DNA from 3 places in the Nonomuraea sp. NPDC050022 genome. Region 1 is predicted to be linked to each of the others. Evidence: riboswitches for the same ligand, from Rfam matches in the RefSeq annotation. Region 1 holds a riboswitch; each other region holds the start of a gene.

Evidence for each region. A riboswitch is a leader RNA that binds a small molecule or an ion and turns the genes downstream of it on or off. The one in region 1 is predicted to bind thiamine pyrophosphate.
Region 2: linked by a shared signal. The riboswitch ahead of ACIBO2_RS08195 (TenA family protein) and the one ahead of ACIBO2_RS18350 (cytosine permease) in region 1 are both predicted to bind thiamine pyrophosphate.
Region 3: linked by a shared signal. The riboswitch ahead of ACIBO2_RS07690 (FAD-dependent oxidoreductase) and the one ahead of ACIBO2_RS18350 (cytosine permease) in region 1 are both predicted to bind thiamine pyrophosphate.

Annotation. Positions count from the first base shown of each region.
Region 1 is NZ_JBITKE010000004.1:386,057-388,316, forward strand. It holds gene ACIBO2_RS18350 (cytosine permease) at 1-885, opposite strand, end outside; TPP riboswitch at 876-988, opposite strand; gene ACIBO2_RS18355 (rhodanese-like domain-containing protein) at 1,014-1,337, opposite strand; gene ACIBO2_RS18360 (helix-turn-helix domain-containing protein) at 1,345-1,785, opposite strand; gene ACIBO2_RS18365 (MFS transporter) at 1,861-2,260, shown strand, end outside.
Region 2 is NZ_JBITKE010000002.1:364,788-367,047, reverse strand. It holds gene ACIBO2_RS08200 (hypothetical protein) at 101-547, opposite strand; TPP riboswitch at 1,189-1,284, shown strand; gene ACIBO2_RS08195 (TenA family protein) at 1,429-2,106, shown strand; gene ACIBO2_RS08190 (hypothetical protein) at 2,223-2,260, opposite strand, start outside.
Region 3 is NZ_JBITKE010000002.1:262,881-265,140, forward strand. It holds gene ACIBO2_RS07685 (NAD(P)/FAD-dependent oxidoreductase) at 1-854, opposite strand, end outside; TPP riboswitch at 913-1,029, shown strand; gene ACIBO2_RS07690 (FAD-dependent oxidoreductase) at 1,019-2,239, shown strand; gene thiS (sulfur carrier protein ThiS) at 2,236-2,260, shown strand, end outside.

The DNA.
Region 1 (2,260 bases):
GTAGACGTTCGCGAACGACTGGTCGGCCTCCCGCAACACCAGGATCGCGAAGAACAGCGCGCCCAACGGCACCGCGACGAACGCCCCGAACACGGCCGTGCCGTCGGCGGCCACCGCCGCGGACCCGGCGATGGCCACCGCGTAGACGCCCAGCCCCAGGCAGGCGACCTGGGCCAGCGTGTAGCCGCCGACCACGCCCGCGAAGGCGGCCCGGCTCGACCTGGAGTGCCGGGCGAAGTCCGCCGCGATCGGCACCCACGAGACCGACAGCGCGATGACGTAGTCGACCGCGGGCGCGAACGCCGTCCACGACCCGCCGCCCTGCGGCGGAGCCTTCGACAGGAACGCCACCGCGAACCAGACCAGCGAGATGATCACTCCGATCGTGACGTAGCGCCGCAGCAGCCGGATCGACCCGAGCGGCCAGATGGTCAGCGACGTGGTCAGCGCCCCCGCCACCACCACCCACACCTGGTACGGCACCACGGCCCCGAAGATGGCCATCGCGCCCTTGGCGATCACCCACAGCTCGAAGGCGCCCCACCCGATCATCTGGACGATGTTGAGCACGGTCGGGATGTAGGACAGCCGCGCCCCGAACAACCCGCGCAGCAGCACCATCGCCGGCCGCCCGGTCTGCGTGCCCGGAATGGCCGACAGCCCCACCATGGCCGTGCCGACCAGGCTGCCGACGAGCGCGGCGAGCAGGGCCGCGCTCAGGCTGAGCGGGCTGCCACCGAGCGGGTCGAGCAGGAACAGCGCACCGCTGAACCCCAGCAGGCTCACGGCCAGGTTCGCCCACAGGGCCCCCTGGTCGAGCAGCCCGAGCGTCTTGGGGGGCGTCCCTTCGAGGGTCAGCGGGACTTCGTCGACGACATGCGTCATCTCACACTCCCTACGCCGGCATTACCCGGACAGGTTCATGCGGTCGGCGACAGGTCAGTCGCCCTCTCAGCCCGGTGCACCCCGAGCTCCCGCGGTTTGTGTAGTTGTCGAGCGGATTATGCCATCCGTCAGGCGACGAACGGCGGGCGCCCCGTCTCACTGACCATCGGGCGGCGCGCGCCCGCCCACGACTGCATGCCGCCGTCGACGTTGACCGCCTCGCGCCCGAGCTGGTTGAGCCAGGCCGCGACCTGGAACGACCGGCCGCCGACCCGGCAGACCACGTAGACGGTCCGGTCGCCCGGCACCTCCTCGACCCGCCCCTGGATCTGCGTCATCGGGATGTGCACCGCCTCGGGCGCGTGCCCGGCCACCCATTCGTCCTGTTCACGCACGTCGAGCAGGTAGGCGTCGGCGGGAACGTCGCTGGCCGGGATCTCTGGAACCGTCATGCCTCCATCATCTCGCGTCGCTGGTCATCTCGCGTCGCTGGTCATACGCGGCACGCGCCGTGGCGATCTCCTGCCGATGCTCCTCGGTCCAGGTGACCAGGCTCTTGATCGTCTGGTGCAGGGTCCGGCCGAGCGGCGTGAGCGCGTAGTCGACCCGCGGGGGCACGACGGGGTGGACCGTGCGGCTGACCAGGCCGTCGCGCTCCAGGTGGCGCAGGGTCACGCTGAGCATCCGCTGGCTGACCCCGTCGATCTCGCGGCGCAGCTGGGTGAAGCGCAGGCTCTGGCAGTCGAGCAGCGCGATGACCAGCAGCGACCACTTGTCGGCGACCCGGTCGAGTATCTGCCGGACCTCGCAGTCCTCCCTGGTGTCCCACTGCCACACGTCGTAGTCGTCGTCCACGGTGCTCTCGCAGTAACCGGGTGACTTAGAAGTGCCGTCTTCCATGACATTTCATACTGCCGGATGATTTGGACGGTTACCAGAGATAACCGAATGCCGATAAGTAACCGGGAGTTGACCATGTCCAAACGCGCTTGGGGCATGTTGATCGTGCTGTGCGGGGCCATCTTCATCGAGGGCACCGACGTGGCCATGCTGAACGTGGCCCTGCCGTCGATCAGGGCGGATCTGGGGCTGTCCACGGGCATGCTGAGCGGGGTGGTGAGCGCCTACGTCCTGGGCTGTGGCGGTTTCATCCTGCTCGGCGGCCGGGCGGCCGACCTGCTGGGCCGGCGCAGGATGTTCCTGCTCTGGCTCGGGGTGTTCGTGGTGTTCTCCGGGCTGGGCGGGTTCGCGACCGAGGGGTGGGTGCTGCTGGTCGCCAGGTTCCTCACCGGGGTCGCGGCCGCGTTCATGATGCCCGCCGGGCTGTCGCTGATCACCACGAGCTTCCCCGAGGGCAGGCAGCGCAACCGCGCGC
Region 2 (2,260 bases), on a different contig from region 1:
AGGGATCGTCCGGGTTGGCCGCGCCGCCGATGGACCAGGCACGTGCCCGGCCGATCGACCTGCTGGATCGGACGCCGGGTGTCATCCGGCGGCTCGCCGTCTATTGCTTGAGATCGTCCTTGGTGACGACGTCCGAGCACTTGAAGCCCGCTTTGTCGGCCGCGGCCTTGTCGGTCTGCCGGATGCTCTCCAGGTCGAGCGAGCCGTCGGCGTAGGCTCGCAGGTCCTTCTTGTTGCTGTACTTCACCAGGACGTCGGCCATGCACGACACGAACTTCGTCACGGCCGCCGGCTTGTACGGCAGCTCCTTTATCTCCCGCGATTTGCGCAGCTGATCCATGACGCCGGTTTTGACGCCGCTTTCACCGGCGGGGGCGGCTGTTTTTCCCGTCGCCTTCTGGTTCGTGTCCGCGGCTTCAGGAGCGGTGGTTCCCGTGGCGATGGTTTCGCCGCTGCCGCTGCCGCTGCCGCATGAGGTCAGCGTCAGAACCAAGAACGCCGCCGCCATTGCCGGGGCGAGAGTATAGCCGGTGCGTAAAATGCGCATGAAAATCCTCCTTGCTGTGAGCCGTGCGGCCACAGGGAGTCGATCCTAGTGATTCGGCGCATGCCGAGAAGAGGCGATGCGGGGACGTTTAGAGCCCGGTCGAATGATACAGGCCGACGCGCTTCCGGATTGCCCGACGGCCGATACTCGAGGCGACACGTCCAGACTTCTCAAATGAAACTCTTCCAGGCTTCTCAAATGAAACTCTGTACCAGGCGCGGCGCGCATTACGGTCGAGCCGGTCTAAGGCACCAAGAGAGAAACTCAGACCTGGTTCGGGTTCGGCGACGAGCTCAATCGTCCGCTCGGAATTCATCGAATTCTTCGAGGCGCTGGCGATTCCCGCTCGGCACGCGGCCGGAACGAAGGTGCTCGGGCCGTTGATCGACCGCGAGAATCCCCAACAGGTTCGTCTGGACGCGTGCCTTCGCCTCGCTGGGGAACGTGGCCGGATGAAGACCGCCTTCTCTTCGGCGTCGCTGTGGACCGACCATATGGAGGCGGCCTGCTCCTGGTGCGGCACGTACCGTACGTCCGGCCGGTCGATGCCCATCCCGAACGCGTACGTCACGATCGCGACGTCCGCCCCCTCGCGGGCCCATGGCGGACCGCCGTCCGCGACCATGACCTCTGTTACCCTGATCTGCGACGCGGGGTGCCCGGCAGGTCGGGCTGAGATCACACCCGTAGAACCTGATCTAGTTCGCACTAGCGAAGGGACGTCCGGGTGGCTCCCGTTTCCAAGATGCTTTCCGTCGTCGGCACCGACTCGAGCGCGGACGGTCAGGGATATCTGAACGGCGCGCCGCGGGCCGCGGGCGTTTCCAGGTCGGGGGAGACGGCCCCGTCCACCATTTCCACGCACTCTGGTGAGTGAGGGTATGTTCTGCGATGAAATCTGGACGCGCGCGGCCAAGCTGCTCGACGCGATCCGTAACCATCCGTTCAACAACGCGCTGGGGGACGGCGGTCTCGACCGGGAGCGTTTCGCCTTCTATCTCGTTCAGGACGGCCGTTATCTGGCGGCGTACGCGAAAACGCTGGCGACGGCGGCGGCCCGGGCGGACGATTCCTCCGACGCCGCGTTCTTCGCCCAGTCCGCCCATACGGCGCTGACGGTCGAACGGGCCCTGCACGGCCGTTATCTCGGCGAATTCGGCCTGGACGCCGGGGAGATGGCGGCCATTCCCACCTCGCCCACCTGCCTGGCGTACGCGTCCTACCTTCAGGCCACCGCGCTCACCGCGCCACTACCCGTGCTCGCCGCCGCCGTGCTGCCGTGTTTCTGGGTGTACCAGGACGTCGGCACGGCACTGCTGGCGCGTACGGAGGGGCGGCGCGACCATCCGTACCACGCGTGGATCGCCACCTATTCCGACCCCGCCTTCGCCGTCTCCGCCGAACAGGCGAAGGCCATCACCGACCGGCAGGCCGCCCAGTCCGGCCCCGCCATCCGCGAAGCCATGGCGGAGGCGTTCCTCCGGGCGGCCGAATACGAGTGGATGTTCTGGGACAGCGCGTGGCGCCTCGAAGCCTGGCCCACCCGCCAATGGCTGTGAACGAGCCCCTGTCGGTCGTCGAAAGAATCGAAAGAGACGTGGTACGGCGCCCGCCCGTGACAGATCGGCGCCCCCACCTGGCGCCGCGACAGCTCTTTCCGCTGGTGGCCGTGAACTCACTCCAGGAGGCCCGGCTTCACGGTGAACACCTGTA
Region 3 (2,260 bases), on a different contig from region 1:
ACCTCGGGCGAGTTGAGCGCGGCGTCCCAGTGCTCGACCCTCAGCCTGGTCTCGAACCGGCGCGACCACCAGGCGGCGCAGTCGCCCACGGCCACGACGTTCGGCAGGGAGGTGCGCAGGTGTTCGTCGGTGACGACGCCGTTGTCCAGGTCGACGCCGGAGCCCGCGAGCCAGCCGACGGTCGGGCGCACTCCGACGCCGGTGACGACCACGTGCGCCTCGATGAGGCTTCCGTCCGCGAGTGTGACGCCGCCGTCGTCCACGGAGCCGACCAGGGTGTTCAGCCGCAGGTCGATGCCCTCGTACCAGCCCTGGGTGCGGGCGCCGATCTCAGGGCCGACCGCCTGGGCGAGCGGGGCGGGGCCCGCCTCGATCACGGTCACCTCGCAGCCGGCTCGGCGGGCGGCGGTGGCCACCTCGGCGCCGATCCAACCGGCGCCGATGATCACCACGTGGGCGCCCTTGACGAGCCGGGCGCGCAGCTCAAGCGCGTCGTCGAGGGTGCGCAGCACATGCTGACGGCCGTCGCCGGGCAGCGTGATCGGCTCGGCGCCGGTGGCGATCACCAGGCCGTCGTAGCCGAGCTCGCCCTCGGTGGTCTCCACGACGCCGGGACGCAGCGCCTTGGCCGAGACGCCCGGCCAGAAGTCCACCTCCAGCACGGCGAGGTCGGCGTCGACGAAGCTGGAGTCGCTGCTGCCGGACAGGACCGCCTTCGACAAGGGTGGCCGGTCGTACGGCCGGTGCCGCTCTTGCCCGATCAGCGTGATCCTGCCGTCGAACCCTTTCGCGCGCAGCGCCTCGACACTCCGTACACCGGCCAGACCGGCGCCTGCCACCACCACATGATTCACGTTCAAGACCATAACGGGGCCCGTGCCGGGACGTCGCGCCGAGGCCGTAGGGTGGAGACGTAAGACGCGCGGGAGTCCGGCCGTTACCGGGCTGAGAGGAAGGCTGCACCGGGCCTTCGACCGCAAGACACCTGATCCGGATCATGCCGGCGAAGGGAGCGGACGTGGACATCGTCGTAGGCGGCGGGATCATCGGGCTGTCCATCGCCTGGCGCCTGTCCCGCTCGGGGCGGCCGGTCACCGTGGTCGATCCGGCTCCGGCCACTGGGGCCTCGCACGCGGCGGCGGGCATGCTGGCGCCGGTGAGCGAGGTCACCTACACGGAGGAGCCGCTGCTCCGACTGGGCCTCGCCGCACTGCGCCGCTGGCCGTCCTTCGCCTCCGAACTCGCCACCGACGCCGGCCTCGACGCCGGTACGAAACCCGCCGCCAACCGCCTTGACGAGGCCGGGGCGTCTGAAGCGGTCGTGAGCGGGCTCAGTGAGGCCGCGCGGGCCGGGCTGGACTTCCGGGTCGACGGGACGCTGGCCGTGGCGTTCGGGGCCGACGATCTGGCGGCGCTCGGTGAGCTGGCCGCGTTCATGGAGAAGCTGGGGCTACCGGTCGAGCGGCTGACCGGGCGCGAGTGCCGTCGGCTGGAGCCCATGCTGGCGCCGTCCGTACGCGGTGGGCTGCTGGCCCGTGGAGACGCCTGGGTGGACCCGCGCCGGGTCACCGCCGCGCTCCTGGCCGCACTCGACCGCCTGGGCGTCCCCCTCGTCCGGGCTCGCGTCAGCGAACTGCTCCAGGACGGCGACGTCCAGGACGATGACAAGGTGGTGGGCGTACGCCTCGCACCCCCGGACCAGAGCCGCCCGCAGGCGGACATTCCCGATGAGATCCGGGGCGAGCGGGTCGTGCTGGCGGCCGGGGCGTGGAGTGCCGGGCTGGTCGATGTCCCGGTACGGCCGGTCAAGGGGCAGATCATGCGGCTGCGTTCCCCCCAGCCCCTGCTCGGCAGGTGCGTACGCGGGACGGTCCACGGGAAATCCGTGTACCTGGTGCCGAGGGGTGACGGTGAGCTGGTGGTCGGGGCGACCCAGGAGGAGCTGGGGTTCGACACGAGGGTGACGGCGGGCGGACTGTACGAGCTGCTGCGGGACGCCCACGAGCTGGTGCCGGGCGTCACCGAGCTGGAGATCGTCGACGTGGTGGCGGGGCTGCGGCCGGGCACACCGGACAACGTCCCGCTCATCGGGCCCAGCGGGACGCCAGGGCTGGTGCTGGCCACTGGGCATCATCGGGGCGGGGTGCTGCTGGCTCCGCTCACGGCGGCCATTCTGCTGGGCGAGGAGAGCGAGCTCGCGGAGCTGTGCTCGCCGCTGAGGTATCGGGATATTTCATGAATGTGACCATCAATGGGGCCC